Linked DNA regions of Arenibacter algicola. The protein of the gene in region 2 interacts with the protein of the main gene of each other region in a pairwise test. Links are inferred from orthologs where the notes say so. Each region holds a gene or a part of one and is shown on either strand. Other genes may lie near its edges.

Region 1 (8,457 bases), on a different replicon or contig from region 2:
ACAGGTATTGATGTCCTAACTATTATGACCACGGTTTTTGGCTTGATTGCAGCTATAGGCCTGGGGACAACCCAAATTAATGGCGGCCTGATCCACATTACTTCCTCCAATTTAGGCCTGATCACTACCTTATTCCTAACCACGCTTATTTCGGCATTGGCTTTTTATTCTGCATGGAAAGGAGTTGACAAAGGTATTCAGGTACTCTCAAAAATCAATATCCTTATTACCTTGGCCGTACTGTTTTTTACATTTTTCCAAAGTGATATTCTTAAGATATTGGGCAATTTTTTAGCCGCCACACTACATTATATCCTAGACTTCATTCCTTTAAGCCTGGCTTATGGGAGTTATGACCCGGGGATAACTTTTCTAACCGATTGGACTTTCTACTATTGGGCCTTTTGGTTGGCATGGGCTCCCTTTACAGGGATTTTTATTGCAAGGATTTCCAAAGGGCGTAGCCTAAGGCAGTTGTTATTGGGAGTACTGATCATCCCCAGTTTGGGCACTTTTTTTTGGTTTTCAGTTTTTGGCACCTCGGCCTTCCAACTTATTGAGGGATGGGGAAGCTATAACAACGAGTTTAATGGAGTGTTTTCTTCAATTTTTGTATTCTTTGAAAACTACCCCTTCTCTACATTCCTAAATATAACTACCATACTACTACTGATCGGTTTTTTGGTAACCTCTGTGGACTCGGCTGTTTTTGTGCTGAGTATGTTTTCGGACAGGGGTAAAAAAGACCCTAGCAAAAAGCACCGCTTAATTTGGTCATTGTTTATCTTTTTGGCCACGATTGCCCTAATTCTATTGGGCAATGCCAAACCAGAGGTAGATATATTGGTTGCCGCCCAAAAGCTACTGATTATCACATCATTGCCATTTGCCTTTTTTATGGTATTTATGGCCATGGTATTTCTTAAAGAACTATTGAACGTGAGTTCGACATAAAAATATTATCAATACATTGATTTAATGTAAGTTATAATAAATGCTACGGTCCCCTCGAGCGGAGTCGAGAGGTTATTTTACTGTAATGTATTTACAATGAGGTCTCGACTCCGCTCGACCGGACAGATGTCATATAAACAACTGATTTTAAATAAAATACATATCGAACTCACGTTATTGAGGTACCGTAAGGATCATCCTTTGATCAACAAAAAATAAAAACTTTTAAATTTATTGATTTTTAGGTAGAAACACCTCCGCCATCATGCAACGTGCACTTCCACCTCCACAGGTTTCAATGGTATCCAAAGTACTATGGATAATGGCACAATGCTTTTCTATAGATTGAATCTGTTGCGGTTTTAGACTATTGTATGCCGCCGTGCTCATTACCAAATATCGTTTTTCTCCCATTCCCAAGACTTGTAACATATTCCCTGCAAAATGGTGCATTTGCTTTTCAGTAATAGCTATAATCTCTTTACCATCCTGTTTTATATGGTTCACGACATTCTTTTTTTCCTTTTTATCGTCGATGGAATCCAGACAGATAACGGCAAAAGTTTCGGCCAAGCACATCATCACATTGGTATGATAAATAGGTTTTCGGGTGCCTGCCACAGATTGATTGGCCGTGAATACGATAGGGGTATATTCAAAATCCTCACAAAACTCTATAAATAAATCCTCGTCCGCCCTGTCCGAAAGTGCACAATAGGCCTTGTCATTTACCCTATCCAACACAACGCTACCGGTGCCTTCCAAAAAATAACCCTCTTCCTCTGCCGAGGTATAATCCATTACATTTTCTATAATAAAGCCCCTCTGCTCCAGTAAGGCAAGAATATCTTCCCGTCGTTCATTTCTTCTATTCTCTGCAAACATAGGATAAAGTCCCACTGTTCCATCGGCATGGAAGGAAACCCAATTATTGGGAAATATGGAATCTGGGGTATCCAAATCCTTCTTATCATCTACAACTATAACATTTACCCCTTTTTCCCTTAATGCAAGAACAAAAACATCAAACTCCTGCTGTGCCTTTACATTTATTTCCTGATTTTTTAAATCGAGGTCCTCCTGAAAGTAGTTGTTTACTGCGGTTTGCTCGTTCATTCGAAAATTCACAGGGCGCACCATCAAAATGGTATTGGTAATTTGCATTTTATTAGTCACTTTTCAAATTGGGTATTAATAAGCGTTCCCGCTTTAAATTTGTGCAAAATTAGTTTATTTATTCCCAGGTACAGGTCTTATGAAAAAATTAGAAAAATATTAGTCCCTTACCAAGGGCAAGGTGCTACACCTTAAAAGACCTTCCTGTTTAGCTATCTCGGCATAAGCTATTTCCTCGACCGTAAAACCGTGTTCCCGAAACCAGTTGTTCAATCTGGTAAAATTACGTTCGGAGACCACAACATCCGGGGATATGGAAAATACGTTGCTCACCATATTATACATCTCCTCCTTGCTTATCTCAAAAACATTGTCGCTCCCAAAATAATCCAACAGCCATTGATACTCCTCTTCCCTTAGGAATCCATTCTTATGCAAAATGGCTTTATTTGTCCCCACTGGCTGAAAACAACAATCCAAATGCAGGGCATTTTCCCGGGCATTGGTATTCGACTTTCTAAGCTCAAAAGCCTTAACCTTCTTATTGGGGAATTGGCTGGCAATAAAATCTACTGCCTCTTTATTGGTTCGGGCCGTAATATAATCCGCGTAGTCCGCACCCGTATAAGTACCCATAAAAATATATTCTCCCCATGGCATAACATCGCCTCCTTCCACATGAACCTCTTTTGGGGGGTAGATTATCTGATCTTCATCTATTTTATTGAGTACATATTTAATAGCTTGAAATTCCTTTTCCCTATCGGGAAGAATATTCGCTTTCACCAGCTTATTATCTATGACAAAAGCAATATCCCTAGAAAATATTTGATTACAATCCTTTAAGACCCTAGGCCTAAAAACTTGAACATCGTATTTGGCAAATACTTGTGCAAAACCGTCCATTTCCTTTACCATATCCGCCTCTATTGGATAGGTACCGGCCAATATATGTTCCAATGATTTGGGATCATAGGCCTCTTCAGGTTTTGGAATGGGGCCACAGCTCTTGGCAGTTCCAAGAACCACCGATCTTAACCGTGAAGTTTCATCCTGTACATTCAACTTTAGCATGGCTGCTTTTTGGGTAAAGATAGAAATACTTATTATGATAAATAAAAACTGCCCTTCGTATATTTAACACAAAGGGCAGTCACAAATAATTTGTTGCTATCTATTATCTCTTGTCCAAAGGAACAAAGGATCTGCTAGTTTCTCCTATATATACCTGTCTTGGCCTACCGATAGGCTCATTTTTCAATCTCATTTCCCTCCATTGGGCAATCCAGCCCGGTAGGCGCCCCAAAGCAAACATAACGGTAAACATTTCGGTAGGAATACCCAATGCCCTATATATTATTCCTGAGTAAAAATCTACGTTGGGATATAATTTTCTGTCCACAAAATATTTATCCTCCAAGGCCTCCTTGGCCAAGCCCTTGGCTATATCCAAAATTGGATCGTCTATACCAAGATCTCCCAATACTTCCTCAGCAGCTTGCTTAATAATCTTTGCCCTGGGATCAAAATTCTTGTATACCCTATGCCCAAAGCCCATTAAACGAAAAGGATCGCTCTTGTCCTTGGCCTTGGCCATATATTTTTTAGTATCCCCACCATCGGCCTCAATAGCCTCCAGCATTTCCAAAACCGCCTGATTGGCGCCTCCGTGAAGTGGTCCCCAAAGTGCACAGATACCCGCAGAAATAGAAGCAAATAAGCCCGCATGCGAAGATCCTACAATACGAACGGTAGAAGTAGAACAGTTTTGTTCGTGATCTGCATGCAAGATCAATAATTTATCCAAAGCCTCTATGACGATCTTATTCTTTTTGTATTCCTGGTTGGGCTTTTTGAACATCATTTTATGAATATTCTCTACATAACCCAAAGAGTCGTCCCCATAATCCAAGGGTAAACCTTTTTTCTTTCTTAAAGTCCATGCCACCAAAACAGGGAATTTAGCCAATATCCTAACAATGGCCCAATACATTTCCTTTTCTGAGGACACGTTTACTGAAGTTGGATTAAAGGCAATCAGGGCACTGGTTAAACTGGAAAGTACGCCCATTGGATGTGCCGATTTTGGAAAACCGTCCAAGATCTTCTTCATCTCCTCATCTACATGTGACTCAGCTTTTATATCCTGATGGAATTTATCCAATTGCTCTTGATTTGGCAAGGATCCAAAAATCAACAAATAGGCTACTTCCAAGAAATCGGCCTTTTCCGCCAATTCCTCAATAGAATATCCCCGATACCTTAAAACTCCCTTTTCACCATCCAGAAAAGTAATAGCACTCTCGCAGGAGCCCGTATTCTTAAACCCTGGGTCTATTGTTATCATTCCTGAATCGGCCCTCATAGTTTTAATATCTATAGCCAACTCATTTTCGGTACCTTCTATAACTGGGAATTCATATTTCTTTCCCTTGTATTCTAATGTTGCGTTATTCGCCATTTCTTAAATTCCTGATTTATTCGATTGTCCGTAAAAATACTAAAAACACCTAAGGTTAACAATTGAAGATTTTGTTATTTACAGAATAATAATGAAATATTTTAAAAACCTGATATAAATGTAATTCTATTGATTAATGGAATATAGATATTTGTAGTAATCATCTACCGATTTTTCCCAAGTGAACCTCATCTTTTTGGCATTATCCTGAATCTCCTTCCACTTTGGCTGGTCATTTACAAAAACATCCAAAGCCTGGTCTAGTACCAGGATCATATTTTTAATTTTATCATCATAGGTCTTGCCATCAAAACTAAATCCGGTTTTCATATGCTCCACAGTATCCCGTAAGCCTCCCGTATTGTGCACTAGACAGGGGTTGCCGTTACGCATGGACAACATTTGGCTAATGCCACAGGGTTCAAACAAACTGGGCATAAAATACAGGTCGGTCTCCAAATATATGGAATCGATCAAATCCTCCGATTGACCATTGGTGAAAATAAAGTTTTTATGTTCATAGCTCAATTGACGAAATAGTTCCTCATACTCAGGGGCACCAGTACCCAAGAGCATAAAAATTCCATCCACTTTCTTAAGTCGGTTCAATATTTCAACAAATGCTTCAGGGGAACGTTTAAAGAAATAAAACTTTTGTTCCGTTAAACGGGCCACACTTGAAACTATGAACTTGGGCTTCTCGGTAACATACTCCATGACCTTTTCACCGGTATGTGCCAGAAAATCTGCCTTGTATTTCTTGGATTCCTCCTGTAGCCACCTAAATAGCGCCTTAACAATATTCCTGTACAACAATCCCTTTTCGGCCGCGCGAATGTTTTTATAATTTGAACCATTAAGAATCCCGAACAACCTTCCTTGATTGTTCGCCTCCTGTAAATCTTTTTCCAAACCTTCACCTCCAATAAATTCGGGCGGATTGCTCGGCCTAAGCACATCTTCCTTATAGGAAGGGGAAACGGTATGTACGGCATCTGCCAACCGGATGCCAACGGCCATAAGGTTAATACAATCCTGGTACCTGTAGTCCATCAACTTCCTTTCATCTATCGGAACATTCGGAAACCAATTTCCCAGTGAAGAGTAATTATTATAAAACGGACGTATACCTTGAATGGCTAAATTATGAATGGTATATACATAGCGCATTTTCTTTAAAGCCTGATATTCCGGATGATAGGTTTTTAAAAACAAAACCAGGCTGGAATGCCAATCGTGCATATGAACAATATCCAACTCCCCAAAAGCCCCGACCTTGATTGCTTCGGCCACGGCCGTACAAAAAATGGTGAACTTAATATTATCCGTATAAAAAGCTTCTTCCGGATCGTCGTGGTATATATGTCCTATTTCCCCTGCGGTAATTTCAGGATGATGTATTACATAATGATGTAAATTTGCAAACTCCTTTTTAGGAGCTACTTCGTAAAGCTCTGCAACATAGACCATTCCCCGTAGGTTCAGGTTTAGATTGGTAATAAAGGTTCCATTTTGATGTAATCTTGAATAGGAGGGTACAACTACATGTGCCATGTCCCCCCTTTCAGAAATCTGCCGAGGAACATCCCTAACCACATCACCCATACCTCCGGCCTTACATTTTGGAAGACCGTCATTCTCAGCAGCAACAAATAGAAAGTTATTCATTTAATCTAGAATTTGGTTAATTATATTGGTATATTGATAAAAGTAGGATAATATAATTATTTATTTCTGATAAGTAAACAAACCTCCGTGATATTTAAAAAAAAAAGCCATCCTACATAGAATGGCTTTTTTTAAGTACTTAATTTTGTATTATTTAATCTTGAAGGCTTGTACTCCTGGGTAATATGCAGTACTCCCCAATTCTTCCTCTATTCTTAACAATTGGTTATATTTCGCCATCCTATCGGACCTGGAAGCAGAACCGGTTTTAATCTGGCCCGTATTTAAGGCAACTGCCAAATCGGCAATGGTGTTATCCTCAGTTTCTCCGGAACGGTGGGACATAACAGATGTATATCCAGCATTTTTGGCCATATTAACAGCTGCAATGGTTTCCGTTAGAGTTCCTATCTGGTTAACCTTTATCAAGATGGAATTGGCAATACCTTCTTTGATTCCTCTAGACAAACGCTCTACATTGGTAACAAACAAATCATCACCTACCAATTGTACCTTATCCCCAATTTTATCGGTCAAAGCCTTCCAGCCTTTCCAATCGTTCTCGTCCATACCATCCTCAATGGATATAATAGGATACTTGGCACTTAAGTCGGCCAAATATTGAGCCTGTTCCTCAGAAGTTCTAACTACACCCTTATCTCCTTCAAATTTGGTATAATCATATTTTCCATTAACATAAAACTCTGCAGCCGCACAATCCAAGGCTATCATTACATCGTCACCCAATTTGTAACCTGCCTTTTCAACCGCTTTTGCAATGGTATCCAAGGCATCCTCTGTACCGCCTGCAAGATTTGGAGCAAATCCACCTTCATCCCCAACAGCTGTACTTAGACCCCTATCGTGTAAAACTTTCTTAAGGTTATGGAAAATTTCGGTCCCCATTTGCATGGCATGGGAAAAATTATTTGCCTTTACAGGCATCACCATAAATTCCTGAAAAGCAATGGGAGCATCAGAATGCGAACCTCCATTGATAATATTCATCATTGGCACAGGCAGGGTATTGGCACTAACACCACCCACATACCTGAACAAGGACAATCCCAATTCATTGGCAGCTGCCTTGGCAACTGCTAGGGAAACACCTAAAATGGCATTGGCTCCCAATTTTGATTTATTGGGCGTACCATCCAAATCTATCATGGTTTGATCAACCAAATTTTGTTCAAAAACGGACATGCCCAGAATCTCCTCTGCAATAACGGTATTTACGTTGTTGACAGCCTTTCCTACTCCTTTACCCATGAAGGTTTTTCCACCATCACGAAGCTCAACCGCTTCATGCTCACCTGTAGAAGCTCCTGAAGGAACTGCTGCCCTTCCCATTACTCCATTTTCGGTAATTACGTCTACCTCTACTGTTGGATTACCTCTTGAATCCAAAATTTGTCGTGCATGAACACTTAGGATGATACTCATATGTCTATCTTTTATTTTTTAGTTAAATTATTATGCAAATATAGCAAAGGAAGCGCTTTTAACCCCACTATAATTGGCTTTAATGACCCTTTGATAACAATAAAATAAAACTATAACGTTTTAGTTTACCGTGGATTGGATCATTTCGAAAAATTGGTCGAACAGATAATCTGCATCATGCGGCCCTGGACTTGCTTCTGGATGGTACTGAACAGAAAATACGTTCTTATCTTTCATTTTAATTCCCGCAACCGTGTTGTCATTTAGGTGAAGATGGGTAATCTCCAAATTGGGATTGGCCTCGGTCTCTTCCCTATTGATGGCAAATCCGTGATTTTGGGAAGTGATTTCCCCTTTACCAGTAACCAAATTCATTACCGGGTGGTTTATACCCCTATGGCCATTGTGCATTTTATAGGTAGAAACCCCATTGGCCAATGCCAACACCTGATGCCCTAAACATATACCGAACAATGGTTTATCGGATTTTATCATTTCCTTGGCAGATGCAATTGCCTCGTGCAATGGATCCGGATCCCCTGGGCCATTGGAAATAAAATATCCATCAGGGTTCCAAGAGCTCATTTCTTCAAAAGTTGCGTTGTACGGAAATACCTTTATATAGGCACCCCTTTTGGCCAAGTTTCGAAGAATATTTTTCTTGATTCCTATATCCAGGGCAGATACCTTATATTTTGCATCCTTATCTCCGTAATAATAAGCTTCTTTGGTAGAAACTTTGGAAGAAAGCTCCAAACCTTCCATACTGGGCACTTCTGCCAATTTCTTTTTTAATTCCTCAATATTATCCACAT
Region 2 (16,927 bases):
AAATTGGTAAGGTTGATTTGATTACGGCAGATGAAGAAGTAGAATTGGCACAACGGATCAAGGCAGGTGATCAACGTGCACTTGAGAAATTGACCAAGGCCAATTTACGATTTGTGGTTTCCGTTGCAAAGCAATACCAAAACCAAGGTTTGACCCTTCCGGATTTGATCAACGAAGGTAACCTTGGCTTGATAAAAGCTGCACAACGTTTTGATGAAACACGTGGTTTTAAATTCATATCCTATGCGGTATGGTGGATTCGCCAGTCCATATTACAGGCTTTGGCGGAACAATCCCGTATTGTAAGACTACCTTTGAACAAGATCGGGTCTATCAATAAGATCAACAAGACCTTTGCTTTCTTGGAGCAAGCCCATGAAAGACAACCTTCTGCGGAAGAGATTGCCAAGGAATTGGACATGACCGTGGAGGATGTAAAACAATCACTTAAAAATTCCGGGCGCCACGTATCCATGGATGCTCCTTTAATAGACGGTGAAGATTCCAACCTTTACGATGTATTGCGTAGTGGTGAATCACCAAATCCGGACAGGGAATTGTTGCACGAATCGCTTAGAACCGAAATAGAAAGAGCTTTGGAAACCTTGACTCCAAGGGAAGCGGATGTAATTCGTTTGTACTTTGGCTTGGCAGGACAACATTCCATGACCTTAGAGGAAATTGGAGAGACTTTTGACCTTACAAGGGAAAGGGTCCGTCAAATAAAGGAAAAAGCTATTAGAAGGCTAAAACACACTTCAAGAAGCAAAATCCTAAAAACATATCTTGGTTAATCCAAACAATTAAAATTTTTGCCCAATCGCTTGTCCCCATAGGAAAGCTATTGCAAAAATTGTAAATTGTACACAGTAACAACAGTTATCATGACTGTTCGTTTTTTGATTGATGAATAAACTCCGGCTGATTACCGGAGTTTTTTTTGTTCCTTCAATTTATATTCGTGGCCAAGACCGTACCATTTCTAGAAAAATTGATTCTATACCAAATAAATTAAATATTCCCATTACCCCAAACACCCCTATCTTTGCATCATTGTACACAATTATTCCATGGCGAAAGACCTCCTCTTAATAACACCTCCCTTTACCCAGTTGAACACCCCTTATCCGGCAACGGCCTATTTAAAAGGCTTTTTAAACACCAAGGGCATCAGTGCTTTTCAAATGGATTTAGGTATTGAGGTTATATTAAAAATTTTCTCCAAGGACGGACTCCGGGATATTTTTGACCGTGCCCAGGCCAACAATTCCATTAGCTCGGACAACTGCCATAGAATTTACGCCTTGAAGGAAGATTATTTAAAGACCATAGATTCCGTTGTTTCTTTTTTACAGGGACATAATGCCACCTTTGCCAGGCAAATATGTACTCCCAACTTTTTGCCTCAGGCAGTAAGATTTGACCAATTGGATGATTTGGAATGGGCCTTTGGCAGTATGGGACATCAGGATAAGGCAAAACACTTGGCCACCCTATATCTGGAAGACCTGTCCGATTTTATTGTGGAATGTATTGATGAAAATTTTGGTTTTAGTCGTTACGCAGAGCGATTGGGAAGGAGCGCCAATTCCTTTGATGAACTCTACCAGCATTTACAAAATAACATCACCTATATAGACCAATTGACCTTGGACATTTTGGCCGAGAGACTCATTACGGTTAAGCCCAAGTTGGTCTGTTTTTCCGTTCCCTTCCCTGGCAACCTTTACAGTGCGTTTAGATGTGCCCAATTTATAAAGCGAAACTATCCCAAAATTAAAGTAAGTATGGGCGGGGGATTCCCCAATACGGAACTCAGGTCCCTTACAGATACTAGGGTTTTTAAGTTCTTTGATTATATCACGCTAGATGACGGGGAACTGCCTTTGGAACTGTTAACGGCCCATTGCTTGGAATCCAGATCCACCGAAAGTACCACCCTTCTAAAAAGAACCTTTCTAATAAAGGAGGACGCAGTATTTTACAACAATCTCTCCACAAAATCAGATTACAAACAAAGTGAGATAGGTACCCCGGATTATTCGGACTTGTTACTGGACAAGTACATCTCCGTCATAGAAATTGCAAATCCGATGCACAGTTTGTGGAGCGATGGCCGTTGGAACAAACTTACCATGGCACACGGTTGCTATTGGGGCAAATGTACCTTTTGCGATATCTCCTTGGACTATATAAAAATCTACGAACCCATTGCGGCCAAACTATTGGTAGACCGTATGGAGGAGCTCATTGCACAAACCGGTGAAACAGGATTTCATTTTGTGGATGAAGCCGCACCCCCAGCCTTAATGAGGGCCTTGGCACTGGAAATCATAAAACGAAATCTAACCGTTAGCTGGTGGACCAATATTAGGTTCGAAAAGAGCTTTGGCCAGGATCTCTGCAAATTACTAAAGGCGTCGGGCTGTATTGCCGTTTCCGGAGGCTTGGAGGTGGCTTCGGACCGATTGTTGGCGTTGATCCAAAAAGGGGTTACCGTGGAGCAGGTAGCCAGGGTAAACCGCAATTTTACGGAAGCGGGTATTATGGTCCATTGTTATCTTATGTACGGCTACCCTACCCAGACGGTCCAAGAAACGGTAGATAGTTTGGAAATGGTGCGACAAATGTTTCAATTGGGGATATTACAATCTGGATTCTGGCATCAATTTGCCCTTACCGCCCATAGCCCAGTAGGTCTCAATCCCGAAAAATATCACATTATACCGGACTATCAGCATATAACTTTTGCAAATAATGACATCCAGTTCACGGATACCACGGGAATTGATCACGAGCAGTTTAGTTATGGATTAAAAAAATCCCTCTTTAACTTTATGCATGGCATTTGTTTAGACCATCCCTTGCAAGAATGGTTCGATTTTAAAATCCCGAAAACCGCCATAGCACCAAACTATATAGAAAATGCGCTTGCCGAAGAGCCTGTTCTAAACACCAAACCCAATGCCAAAATAGTGTGGTTGGGAAACACACCCCTCATGGAGACCATAACAAAATCCAAAAAAGGACATAGCTGGAAACTGCGTAAAATGACTTTTCATGACAAGTCCAGCTCCATGAGCATAACTGTAGATTACGAACATGGGGAATGGCTAAGGGACACTTTAGCCAATATGTTGATCGCAAATGGAAAAATATCTACCTATGGCCAGCTTAAAACCGACTTTGAATTGCAGTTTGAAAATTTTGAGCTGTTCTGGTATTCCAAAGCTTTACAGACTTTAAGAAATTACGGTTTACTGACCTTGTAAACCCAAAAATTCCCGTTCACAATTACGTTAACGATATCACAATTAACAGACTGCCCTTAAATCTAATCAGTAACTTTAGTTGTTATTTCAATTTAATCGACTGATAATGAATTTATTATAAATTCAAGATAATTACTTATCAAACCTTTTTTACAGTCCATCACCTCCCCTCATGTTAAGTTTCAAGTACTGCATTTATTGGAATTATTTACAACTAAGAGGAGTCCAGCAACCCCTTAAAAAAACGGGGCGTAACCGAAAAGCCACACGAGTAGGAAATAAATTCTATACTATGAAAAAAGTTATGGTTCAATTCGATTTCCGTGGCATGACCACAAAACAGTTTGACCAATGTTGGGATGAAATAAGAAAAGCTGGTCAGACCAGCCCCAAAGGATTGCTGCACCACCATGCTGCCAAAACACCTAATGGAATGTTGATTTTTGATATCTGGGAATCGGCAGAACGTTTTGAAGCCTTTGGAAAAACACTTATGCCCATTTTGGAGAAATTAAAAATCCCAAAAACAAAGCCTAGCATTTTTCCATTGCATTATGAATACAATGGCAATTTGGTAGTTCATTAAGAAAAGATTTCATGAACCACTTCATTAAAAAACATTAAAAGTGAATCGGTTTACAGCAAAAGAAGCATTGAAAAATCAATGCTTCTTCTTTTTAAAACTCCACAAAAAATAATAGTTCTTCCTTAAGCAGTAGCGGCTTCTCCCTTAATGACAGATTCCAATTTTCTTTTATTTTTGGACAACCAGGTGTCAAAAGACATTAATTGTGGATTTAATTCTTTTGTCAATTTCACGTCCCGTGATTTGCAAAAATTATCTTCGAACTCCTTATTAAACTGGAACATATTCCCAAGGTCATCGGCTCCGGGAAAACCAAGTTTCCTGTAGTCATCGGCAGCAATATCGTTGAATCCGATTTCCACCCCTATCACTTTAGTAATAGCTTCGGCCATTTGTTTTCCAGTAAGCTGCTCACTAGCAATCCCCACTGTCTTATTTTGATATTTTTTTCCTGCTTTAAAGATCCCCAAGACAGATTTACCTATATCCTCTGCGGCAATTCCCGGAAGCTTGGCATTGCCAATTGGCATTGTAATCCTCAATTTTCCGTCCATTCCCCTTGTGGGGCCAAGCCCAAAATAAATAAAATTGTCCCAATAGAACGATGTTAACAGCAAAGTATAAGGAACTCCACTTTTTTCAAAGTAGGCATTGGAAGCGCCCTTGGCATCAAAATGCGGAACTTTGTACTTCTCCATCAGGGTCGGCATCCGCTTATCATCTAAAGGAATCCATTTACGGGTATCCTCAAGCGTTGACCATATTACGTGTTCCAACCCCGCTTCCTTGGCCGCCAAAGCCATATTTATTGCATGCTCCATCTCTTTTTCCGGTGAAAAATGTTCCCAAAAAAATGTTACGCAATAAGCTCCGTAAGCACCTTTAAATGCCTTGACAATACTATCCTTATCGTCTACATTGGCCTGCACCACCTCGGCACCCAATTGCTTTAACTCCTTGGCTTTTGGGGAATTTGCGTCTCGGGTAATGGCCCTAACCGCAAATTCCTTTTTTCCTTCATTTAGGATTGAGCGGACCAATCCTCCTCCTTGGGCCCCAGTGGACCCTACAACAGCTATAATTTTTCTATTTTCCATAATAAATAACATTTTAGATTAATCGATCCTATTGAAGTATATCTAGAAGCGAATTACAATTTTCGCGTCCTGGATTATCCGAAAAATAATTCCAATGGACTTTTGAATTTGTCATCAATCACAGTATTACAATTCTTTCCGTATCAATACTGTGATAATTCTAATCGCCAACAATAAAAGGTATTAAACCTCAGGGCAAGCCTGTCTGCCGACAAAGGCAGGCCCTGAACCCACTAAAAGGAATCGACCCAAGGGTCGAGGTATTGAACCTAGATCCCGCCGAAAAAGGCGGGATTAGTTCAACTTACAATTTTCAGTGCGTCTTATTGACTTCTCAAAATTGAGTTTCACTAATAAAAATATACTAACAAGGGGGAAATTTCTGTCATTCCAAAACAACCAATTTGACAAATGGCATTTTCGGAAGACCATTTTAAAATACGATCCAATGCTCAAGTTGGGCAATGGATAAAACTAAAGCAGCCCTAATTTAATGAATATTGGAATTATATTTAAAATCGGGGCGTTAAGATTAAGCCAATTTTAAACTTTTTTATATGACAAATTCTTAAAAATCTACTTTCCTATATAACTGATTTATTGAATCTTACAACAGATAACCCGTTATGAACACTACACCTCTGGTTACGCCCGAATTTACCGTACCTTTGTAAAAATTTCCGGCAAAAAAATGGTATCCCTATGAATTTTAAAGAATTAAAGCTAAATAAACATCTTTTAAGAGCAGTCGCAGAAAAAAATTATGACGACCCAACTGCCATTCAGGAAATTGCCATCCCCTTGGTTTTACAGAAAAACGACATTATAGCCTCTGCCGAAACAGGAACAGGAAAAACGGCCGCTTTTGCACTTCCCATACTGCAGCTCTTATTTGACAAGCAGGAAACTTCGGAAAAAGGCAGAAAAATTAAAGCATTGATTATAAGTCCAACCCGTGAATTAGCATCGCAGATTCATGAGAGTTTTTCGGACTATGGCAAATACACCCATTTAACCTCAGCAGTTATTTATGGTGGCACAAAGATAGAACCGCAAATAGCCACTCTAAGAAAGGGAGTGGATATCCTGGTGGCCACCCCTGGCAGGTTATTGGACCTTCACAAACAGGATATGGTGAATTTGGACTATGTGGAAACATTGGTGCTGGACGAGGCCGATCTGATGTTGGATATGGGATTCATAGATGACGTTAAAAAAATAGAGCGTCTATGCCCCAGTGAAAAACAGACACTCCTTTTTTCTGCCACTATGCCTTTTAAAGTAGTGCAATTGGCAGATACCATTTTAAAAGACCCCAAGAAAGTAGCCGTTACCCCAACCTCCTCGGCTGCGGCCACAGTTCATCAGTTGTTGTATTACACGCCAAAGCCCAATAAAATAGAACTCTGCCTTTACCTGCTAAGAAATACCATAAAGGGCAATATCCTAATTTTTAGGCGTACCAAATACGGAGTGGACAAACTGGAAAAAACCCTCCGCAACAACAATTTCAAGGTTGATAGCCTGCACGGAGACAAGTCGCAGGACGAGCGCCAAGCAGCATTGGGGAAATTTAAGCAGGGAGTAACGAACATTCTGGTGGCCACTGATGTTGCTGCCCGTGGGTTGGATATAGACGAGCTGGACGCCGTTATCAACTTTGACCTGCCCAATGTACCGGAAACCTATGTGCACCGTATAGGAAGGACCGGAAGAGCCGGAAATACAGGGACATCCTATGCCTTTTGTTCCGCGGATGAAAAAGGGTATTTGTCCACTATTCAAAAACTGATGCAAAAACACATCGAGGTTGTTGAGGACCATCCGTATCCCTTAGATCCCAAGGCCAAACCGCAAGTACATAAAAAACAAGGTAGCAAACATAAAAAAGGCCGGAAGTCCGTTGCCTCCAAAAAGAAAAAAAAGCGTTGGTATTGATCGGGATGGTTAAGAGTTGAACAAAGTTCATAAGCTTGCGGAGCATGCCCTGTAAAAATATCAATTCACTACCTTTGTACAAACACTTATTGTAAATAATAATGGACAAAAAGATTATTGCCCCTTCCCTCTTGGCCGCCGATTTTGCCAATCTACAGCTCGATATTGAAATGGTAAACCACAGTGAGGCCGATTGGCACCACATTGATATTATGGATGGTGTTTTTGTACCAAACATCTCTTTTGGAATGCCAGTCCTAAAAGCAATTGCGGCCCATGCCACAAAAACATTGGACGTTCATCTAATGATCGTGGATCCGGACCGCTATATTAAAACCTTTGCCGAATTGGGTGCCAATAACCTAACCGTCCATTACGAAGCCTGTCCACATTTACACAGAACGCTACAAGCCATAAAAGCCGAAGGAATGGCAGCTGGTGTGGCATTAAACCCGCATACGAACATTAATTTGTTGGAGGATACCATAAATGATATTGATCTAATTTGTGTTATGAGTGTGAATCCAGGATTTGGGGGACAGTCGTTTATTGAAAACACCTATGAAAAAATAAAGGCGCTAAAAGAACTCATTAATAGGAAAAGTGCCCATACACTTATTGAGGTCGATGGCGGAGTTACCTCTGAAAATGCCAAGCAATTAATTGATGCAGGGGCGGATATTTTAGTGGCAGGTAGTTTTATATTTAAGAGTGATAATCCGACCAAGACCATAAAGGAACTCAAAAAAATAATAGGATAATGAAGATTTGGGATATAGTAATTGTTGGAGGAGGGCCTATAGGTATTGCCTGTGGCTTGGAAGCCCAAAAAAAGGGATTGTCCTATATAATTCTTGAAAAGGGATGTATTGTTAATTCGCTCTATAATTATCCCTTGAACATGCAGTTCTTTTCATCTTCCGAAAAATTGGAAATCGATGAAATTCCTTTTATTAGCATAGAGGCGAAACCTAAAAGAAATGAGGCACTGGAATATTATAGACGTATAGTGACCTCCAATCATTTGAATATTTCCCTTTTTGAAAAAGTAAACTCCATTTCAAAAATTGATGGGCACTTCAACATTGTCTCCGATAAGAATACCTATACCTCCACCAATGTAATCATTGCCACAGGATTCTACGATATTCCGAACAGAATGAACGTACCCGGAGAAGATTTAAAAAAAGTCTCCCATTACTACAAGGACCCCCACTTTTACTCCAGTCAGAAAGTAGCGGTCATTGGGGCCAGTAATTCGGCCATAGACGCTGCTTTGGAATGTTATAGAAAAGGGGCCGATGTATCCTTGATCATTAGGGGGCCGGAAGTTGGCCAACGTGTAAAATATTGGGTAAGGCCCGATATTATAAATAGAATTGAGGAAGGCAGCATAAAAGTCTTTTACAATAGTACAGTTAAGGAAATTAAGGAAGATGAAATTATCCTTAATTCTCCCTCTGGAACCACAAGCTTAAAGAATGATTATGTACTTGCCCTGACCGGGTACATGCCCAATTTTGAATTCTTGGAAAAAATAGGCATCCAATTGTCCGATGACGAGAAAAGACTTCCCCAGTACGATCCTGAAACCATGGAAACCAATATTGATAATTTATATTTGGCCGGAGTAATTTGCGGCGGAATGGAAACCCATAAATGGTTTATAGAAAACTCTAGGATACATGCCCATATGATCATGGACGATATTGTAAAGAAAAACAAATCCGTCAATTCCTATCAGGACAAGTAAGTTTAACAAGCTTGGCATGTCCACATAAAAAAAGGAAGGCCCAAATGTATCAAATTGGCCCTCCCCTTCTTGTGGTCATAAATGTGTTAATTGGACTGCCCCATTCTCTTTAGTCTGGCTAAAGCCTCAATATAATAGTAATCTGCATAGATCAGGGCCACATCAATTTCATGTCCCAAGGATTTAGCTCCAGTTGAATGCAATAAAAAGGAATCGGCCTTCCCTACTCCTGAATATTCATCGGAACTTAAAGATTCCAGCATCCGCAGGGCTGCATCGTAATATTGTTGCTGTTTGTTTCTATCCTCCACCAAAGTACTTAACTCCAAAAGACCGGAAGCCACAACAGCTGCTGCAGAGGCATCCCTCTCCTCTTTTTCTTTATTGGGCACATCAAAATCCCAATGGGGAATATAATCCTCAGGAAGTAGCTCCAGATATTTATCCGTGAGTTTTACGGCAAAATCCAAGAATTTTTTATCTCCCGTCTCCCTGTACACCATGGTGTAACCATATATCCCCCATGCCTGTCCGCGGGACCATCTACTATCATCGGCGTAGCCTTGTTTGGTATGCCTGTTAAGTACATCTCCCGAGATACTGTCATATTCAATAACATGCCATGAAGTGTAATCTGGCCTAAAATGATTGGCCATAGTGGTTTCTGCATGTTTTACGGCAATATCATAATAATTTTGATCGCCCCCAATTTTGGATGCCCAGAACAAAAGCTCCAAATTCAACATATTGTCGATTATGGTAATATGCTGTTGCCAACGCGGGTGCATTTTATTGGACCAGGACCTAATAGTTCCCACCTTTGGATTATACCTGCTGGCCAAGGATTTGGCAGAAGTTAGAAGAACGTCCTTATACTCCATTTTGTCTCCAAACAAATAGCCATTACCATAGGCCGGAAACATCATAAACCCAATATCATGATGTTCGTTAATCGTTTTAAAACTCTCAAAGACCTCCGTTCTTTTTATGGCTTCCCTTTTCCATTTATCGTCCTTGGTAAGGTCGTACATATACCATAGGATTCCTGGATAAAATCCGGAGGTCCAGACCAATCGACCGTTGGGAATTTCCTTCCATTCGGTTGCATTGGTTTCGATCAATCTTGGGTGTTTGGTGAGATCCGTAAGCTTGGGGACCGATTTGTTTAATTGTGCTTCACAGTTATTAATTTCACTTTCAAGGTCAAAGGAAACTATATTGGCCACGGCCATATTATCGACTACAGAATTTTTGTTCTTTGTTAAACTTTTGCAGCTTGCCAAACAGATAAGAAAAGAGACGAGAATTAGTTTCATTGGATTATTATTTTATTTTTTTGAGGAATCACGTTCAATTAAAGAAGACTTTAAAATTGTTGTTTTGGCCATGGTGGTATTGACATTGGGTGCCTTGCTTATTTCATCCAACAATAACTTTGTGGCTATTTGCCCAATTTGAAAACCCGGCTGATCAACAGTGGTCAAGGAGGGATCTATTATCCCGGAAACGGGCTCGTTACTGAACCCTACAATAGCTATCTCATCCGGTACTTTTACGCCTTCATTCTTAAAATATTTCATGGCACCTATGGCAGCAATATCATTGGCAGAAAACAACCCATCTACCTTGTAGGGCAAGGAAAGTAAGGTTTTTGCTCCTTCTGCCCCATCATTTTCCATGAGACTGGAACGTATTAGCAGTTCCGGTCTAAATGGAATTTTATATTTTTCCAAGGCCTTTCTATACCCAGCAGTCCTATTCCTGTAAATGGCCAATTCTTGGGGCCCCGAAAAATGCCCTATATTTTTGCATCCGTTTAAAATTAAATGCTCCGTGGCATCGAACCCACCTTGAAAGTCATCGATCAGTACACTGCTGATACCCTCAATCTCACAATGCCTGTCAAAAAATAGAAATGGGGTACCATTGTTCTTCATGTTCAACAAATGGTCGAATTTATCCGTTTCCATGGATACGGATAACAATACCCCGTCTACCCTATTGGCCAAAAGGGTCTCTACAAGTTTGCGTTCCCGTTTCAACTGTTCCAAGGATTGACAAATAATTACATTATAGCCAGCATCATAGGCGGTTTCCTCTATACCCGAAATTACGGATGAAAAGAAGTGACGGGATATTCTTGGCACAATTACCCCAATGGTATTGGTTACGCTTTTACGAAGATTTGAAGCCAGTAAATTGCGTTGATAGCCCAATTCATTTGCCTTGGCCGTTATCCTATCCTTGGTCTTCTGGCTCACCCTTGGGCTATTGTTCAACGCCCTTGAAACGGTAGAGGCATCTACCTTCAAAGCCTTGGCAATATCGTGTATAGTTGTTTTATTTTCCACAAATAATGGGTATCTTGACTTTATCAAAGATAGATATTTACAAATACAATCGATTGTATTTTGATAAATTTTTAATATATTTACGAACAACTATAGAAACACTTCTATAACAACCACTATTTAAGACACTAATAATTAGATATTTATAATCATGAAAAACAATTACGAGGTTAGATATGCCTGCTCTCCCAAGGAGACCAAAGCATTGACCACAGAAGGACTGAGAAAGGAATTCCTAATCCAAAACTTAATGGAAGCGGATACCATCAATTTGGTATACACCCATTTTGACAGATATATCGTTGGAGGGGCCGTGCCCCTTAAAACCCCTTTAAAACTAGCCACTATAGACCCATTAAAATCGGATTATTTTTTGGAGCGAAGGGAGATCGGCATCATCAATGTCGGGGGAGCTGGTTCTGTAACCGTTAATGGTCAGAAATATGATTTGGACTATAAAGAGGCCCTGTATATTGGCAAGGAAAACAAGGAGGTAAGCTTCAGCAGTGACAGTGCCGATAAGCCTGCCAAATTTTATTTGAATTCCACCCCTGCCCACAAGGTATTCCCTACCAAAAAAATAAGTAGGGCCAATGCAGAGATCGTGGAAATGGGATCTATGGAAACGGCCAATGCCAGAACCATCAGAAAATTGATCGTAAACAGTCTGGTAGAGACCTGTCAGGTTCAGATGGGAATGACAGAATTAAAACCGGGCAGTGTTTGGAATACTATGCCAGCACATGTACACGACAGAAGAATGGAAGTCTATTTCTATTTTGAGGTTCCCGAAGAGCAGGCCGTTTGCCATTTTATGGGTCAACCTCAAGAAACTAGGCATATCTGGATGGCCAACAATGAAGCGGTAATCTCCCCACCGTGGTCCATACACTCCGGATCCGGAACCAGCAATTATACCTTTATCTGGGGAATGGCAGGCGAAAACCTGGATTATGGCGATATGGACCACTGCAAAATAAAAGACTTAAAATAACTCTTAGAAAACACAAATATGTCATTGAATCTATTTGATTTAACAGGAAAAACAGCCCTGATTACGGGGGCTACACACGGTCTTGGAAAAGCCATGGCCATTGGCCTGGGCAATGCCGGTGCCACCTTGGTAATTAATGGGGCTTCCTCCCAAGAAAAATTGGACAATGCCGTTGCCGAATACAAAGCTTTGGGGCTAAACGCCCATGGCTACCTCTTTGATGTAACCAATGAAGCCAAGGTCATGGAAAATATTTCCAAAATTGAAAAAGAGGTAGGGCATATAGATATATTGGTAAACAATGCCGGGATTATCAAAAGAATTCCCTTGGAGGAAATGGAGGTCGCCGATTTTGAAGCAGTAGTAAAAGTTGATTTGGTGAGTCCGTTTATAGTATCCAAACATGTGGTTAAGGGCATGATTTCCAGAAAGGAAGGCAAGATCATCAACATTTGTTCCATGATGAGCGAATTGGGCAGAAACACCGTAGGCGCATATGCAGCTGCTAAAGGAGGATTAAAAATGCTTACCCGGAACATGGCTACCGAATGGGCCAAACACAATATCCAGGTCAATGGTATTGGACCAGGTTATTTCGCCACTGCACAGACCGCCCCTATAAGGGTAGACGGGCATCCCTTCAATGATTTTATAGTGGGCAGAACCCCTGCAGGTAAATGGGGAGACCCGGATGACCTACAAGGAGCGGCCATATTCCTAAGTTCCAAGGCCAGCAATTTCGTAAACGGACAAATAGTTTATGTGGATGGAGGCATATTGGCCACCATTGGAAAACCAGCCAATGAAAATTAAAAAAGCGGTTATGAAATCACTTTATAAATTAGTTCTATTTTCCGCATTGGCAATGCTGTCCGTTTCCTGTTCCGAAAAGGAAACACCCACCATTATTACGGTAAAAAATGTTCTGGACCAAGAGAGGACAACGGAGACCGTAGAGCTCACCAAGGATATGTTGAAGGTGGAAGATCTATCCTCTGTTGGCATTAAGAACAAGGAAACCAATACCCTTGAAATTGTCCAAACGGTAGATAATGATGGCGATGGCGCTATGGATATGATCCTTTTTCAACCCAAAATACCGGCGAAAGGGGAAAGTAAGTTTGAAGTAGTTACAGTAACAACGGGAGAAAACCCCACAGCCGAGGTGTTGTGCTATTCCAGGTTTGTTCCAGAACGTACCGATGATTACACTTGGGAAAATAATAAAGTTGCCTTTAGGGTCTATGGACCCACTGCACAGAAAATGATAGAGGACAAGGTTCCCGGCGGCACCTTATCCAGCGGTGTCGATGCCTGGTTAAAACGGGTAGAATACCCCATAATTGACAAATGGTACAAAGAGGAATTAAGTGGCCAAAGTAGTTACCACAAGGATACCGGCGAAGGCTTGGACGATTTTCACGTAGGTGCCAGTCGTGGTGTAGGAGGTATTGCTGCCAAAGTTGACTCTACCTACTACTATTCCAAAAACTATACTAAATGGCGCACCATTACCACCGGCCCATTAAGGACCAGCTTTTATTTGGAATATGCAGCCTGGGACGCTAACGGACAAACCATCAAAGAATCCAGAGTTATAAGCTTGGACCTAGGGCAAAATTTATCCAAATTCAATATAACCTTAGAGGGTGTAGATGATATTTACGCCGGACTCACCCTGCACGAAAAAGACGGCGAAGTTAGCGGGAATACCGAAAAGGGATGGGTAAGCTACTGGCAGCCCCATGGGGATTCGAAATTGGGCACGGCCATCCTTGCCCCTACGGATACTTTTATCGATTTTGAAAAGTACGATGTTGAAACAAAGGACCTAAGCAATGCCTACGCCCATTTGAAAGTTAAAAACAAGCAAGTAAGCTACTACGCAGGCTTTGGATGGAAAAAAAGTGGGCAATTTAATTCCAAAGAGGAATGGGAGCACTATTTAAACGCCTTTTCCGAACAGATCCATAACCCCTTGGAAGTTAGCATAACTCCATAGGGACTGGCATTTGACATATATTCTATTGGGCAATACCCCCATGTGCATAGCAATGCCTTGGGGTATTGCCTTTTTTTAGTCCAAATTTTAACTTCAATTTGTGTTTTCCATCAGAAATATCCCTGGTTTATATGCGTAAATTTATAAAACAAAAGCTGCGGTATGGACCTTCAAAAACTGGAACGGGAACTCGAAACAATTTACGAATCACTTTTAAAACAGGAGTCCACCGCGGATAGCATAGCCGCTTCGGTTCATCCACAATATAGGTCAAGTGCCAAGAACCTATATCGCTATTTACTGCTCCGCAGTGTGGACATCCGCAAATTACAGAGCGACCTATCCGAATTGGGGATATCCTCATTGGGCACAGGGGCCGGATACGTTTATGAAAATATCTCCAACGCCCTTAAATTGGTCAAATTACTGAACGGAAAAACTTGGGAAAGGGATACCGACCTCGAAGCCCTTGGGTATACAGGAAGCAAGCATTTATTGATGGATCATGCCAATGACCTCTTTGCCTCCGATCGTGGGGAAAGGGACACCGAAATAATGGTCACTATGCCCGATGAAGCTGCTACCGACAAAAAACTACTTAAAAAATTGCATTCTGCAGGTATGGGCACTGCCCGTTTAAATCTCAGTCATGGGAGTGAAGCGCTTTGGAAAAAAATCCTAGGTAAAATAAAAGCCGTTTCCAAAGATAGTGCGGCCCCTATCCATATTTATATGGACCTACCAGGGCCAAAAATTAGAATCAGCAATATCTACCTTAAAAAGGTTTCGCAAAAAACCTTGGACACCGTATCGTCTGTAAAAATTGGCAAAGGGGACAAATTATTGCTGATAAAACACAACTCCCCCTATCTTTCAGGGAAACATAAAAAGATATCGCTTCCTGAGGAAACCATCCTGGTGGAAGTTTCCCTTTCGCAGATTATTGATGATCTTAAAAAGGGACAAGCCGTGTTTTTTGATGATGGTGCCATAGAGGCCAAAGTAGTTAGCCTCGATGAGGAAACCGCATCACTGCTGGTAAGAAAATCCCATAAGAAAAAATTGAGGCCAGGAAAAGGCATCAATTTACCGACTACCCATCTCAACCTGCCCTCCCTAACTCCGGAAGATGTACAACTCTTGCCCTTCATAAGTGCCCATGCGGACCTTATGGGCTATTCCTTTGTACGAAATGCCAAAGATGTGGCCATCCTCTATGAGGAATTGGACAAATTGGGGGATATGGATACCGGGGTTGTTTTTAAGATAGAGAACAGGGCTGCGTTCGAGAATTTACCCTCCATACTCTTCAGCGCAATGAAAAGACCAAAAATAGGCGTTATGATCGCTAGGGGCGATTTGGCAGTGGAGATTGGTTTTGAACGTATTTCCGAAGTACAGAACCAAATACTATGGTTATGCGAGGCGGCTCAGATACCCGTCATCTGGGCCACTCAGGTGTTGGATACCATGGCCAAAAAGGGCATGGCTACCAGAGCGGAAATTTCGGATGCCACCATCAGTGCCCAGGCGGAATGTGTAATGCTCAACAAGGGGCCTTTTATAGTGGAGGCCACCAAAACCCTAAAAAATGTACTGGAAAGAATGGAAGCCCATTCCCAAAAATCCAAAAACACACTAAGGGCGCTAAAAGTAGCCAAAACGGGACTTAAGAATATCCATAAAGATTTTCCGATGAAGTAGTGGTTCTTATGAATTTCCAACTGCTAAACGGAAACATTTGAAGGAAAAAATTTGTTATATTAGACTGATATAATTACGTATAAATTAACAAGTTACTATATCCGTATGTTGTACTCTATACTGAAAAAATGAATCGAATATTAATATCAATTGGACTTGTATTTACAATTTCGAGTTGTACAGATAAAGTTAACGATGTACCAAACGTAAAAACATTACTCATCCAACAACTTAAAAGTACACATACAAATGAAGAATGGTTTGTGTCAACAAAAAAGGCAATTGAAGGACTTAACCTTGAGCAATCCAATTGGAGAGACAGCACGGAAAACCATTCAATAGGAGAATTAACTTCCCATTTGATTTTTTGGAACGAGATGAACCTTAAAGCATTTAAAGGAGAAAAAGTCTCCGAATTTAATGACAACAACAAAGAAACATTCAAAATAAACAATGGGCAGGACTGGCAATATGCCATAAAAAAATTGGATAGTATTCAAACCGAATGGGAACGATTGACCGAAAACGCAACGGAGGAACAAATTATGGAATGGAGTGCGGAAATAGCAAATATGGCATCCCACACCGCCTATCATACAGGTCAAATTGTTTACATTAGGAAAAGAAATGGTTGGTGGAACTGACTCAATCGGAATATGGATTTGGACTCCCCCGTTGGCGATAGCCTTATCAGCTATATATCCAAATTGCAAATATCCACTGCCAATACATGTCAGCCTAGGGGAAATTTCATTTGTAATACCAATAAATTTCCCACTACAACACGGAAGCATTTGAAAGAAAAGATTTGCTATATTAGACTGATATAATGGGGATATAAGTACTTGTTGCCATATCCGAATGTTGTAAGTAATATTAAAAATAACAGTTTGACCAATCAAGAAGCAGAATATTTGATGAAATTGGAAAAAGTCTTGTCCGACCCAAATCAAATAATTGACCTAGGAAATAAGAAAAATAGATTGGACTTGATTTCATATCAGGATTCTGAGAGAAATTTTTGGGTAGAATTGACTTCTAATCAAAAAATAATCCTAAAAACATCTATTCATCACCTTGAGAGCAACACTTTTGTTGGGCTTTTACGAATAGATTACAAAGGCACTCATCAAAATCCAGAAGGGATTAAGGACACGCTACCTGAATATCTAAAACCTTATGCTGGAAAGTGGTTCTCTCTCGATGAACACCACATGCACGTGTTTGTTG

Evidence for each region.
Region 1: the proteins of rpe (region 2) and eno interact in binary tests that used the Escherichia coli proteins (3 or more experiments, as listed by UniProt). The link is inferred for Arenibacter algicola from one-to-one orthologs.

Annotation. Positions count from the first base shown.
Region 1 is NZ_JPOO01000003.1:1,654,732-1,663,188, forward strand. What follows is about bases 5,497-8,457. They hold eno (phosphopyruvate hydratase), read right to left. Parts: upstream 7,643-8,457; coding sequence 6,350-7,642; downstream 5,497-6,349. Other genes in these bases: U735_RS0117615 (glycogen synthase), read right to left, coding at 5,497-6,199; carA (glutamine-hydrolyzing carbamoyl-phosphate synthase small subunit), read right to left, coding at 7,763-8,457. Outside these bases: U735_RS0117595 (BCCT family transporter), read left to right, coding at 1-954; citrulline utilization hydrolase CtlX, read right to left, coding at 1,186-2,118; U735_RS0117605 (dimethylarginine dimethylaminohydrolase family protein), read right to left, coding at 2,230-3,144; U735_RS0117610 (citrate synthase), read right to left, coding at 3,248-4,531; more of U735_RS0117615, read right to left, coding at 4,658-5,496. UniProt on the Escherichia coli protein: Catalyzes the reversible conversion of 2-phosphoglycerate (2-PG) into phosphoenolpyruvate (PEP). It is essential for the degradation of carbohydrates via glycolysis.
Region 2 is NZ_JPOO01000001.1:1,018,709-1,035,635, reverse strand. Bases 5,937-8,824 are described here. They hold rpe (ribulose-phosphate 3-epimerase), read left to right. Parts: upstream 5,937-6,994; coding sequence 6,995-7,654; downstream 7,655-8,824. Other genes in these bases: U735_RS0104405 (glycoside hydrolase family protein), read right to left, coding at 8,733-8,824; U735_RS0104410 (YpdA family putative bacillithiol disulfide reductase), read left to right, coding at 7,654-8,646; U735_RS0104420 (DEAD/DEAH box helicase), read left to right, coding at 5,937-6,893. In the rest of the region: U735_RS0104440 (sigma-70 family RNA polymerase sigma factor), read left to right, coding at 1-794; U735_RS0104435 (B12-binding domain-containing radical SAM protein), read left to right, coding at 1,071-3,272; U735_RS0104430 (hypothetical protein), read left to right, coding at 3,565-3,858; U735_RS0104425 (NmrA/HSCARG family protein), read right to left, coding at 3,981-4,955; more of U735_RS0104420, read left to right, coding at 5,658-5,936; more of U735_RS0104405, read right to left, coding at 8,825-9,962; U735_RS0104400 (LacI family DNA-binding transcriptional regulator), read right to left, coding at 9,975-11,024; kduI (5-dehydro-4-deoxy-D-glucuronate isomerase), read left to right, coding at 11,149-11,991; U735_RS0104390 (gluconate 5-dehydrogenase), read left to right, coding at 12,010-12,804; U735_RS0104385 (DUF4861 family protein), read left to right, coding at 12,815-13,993; U735_RS0104380 (pyruvate kinase), read left to right, coding at 14,156-15,697; U735_RS0104375 (DinB family protein), read left to right, coding at 15,961-16,341; U735_RS0104370 (DUF6978 family protein), read left to right, coding at 16,588-16,927. UniProt on the Escherichia coli protein: Catalyzes the reversible epimerization of D-ribulose 5-phosphate to D-xylulose 5-phosphate.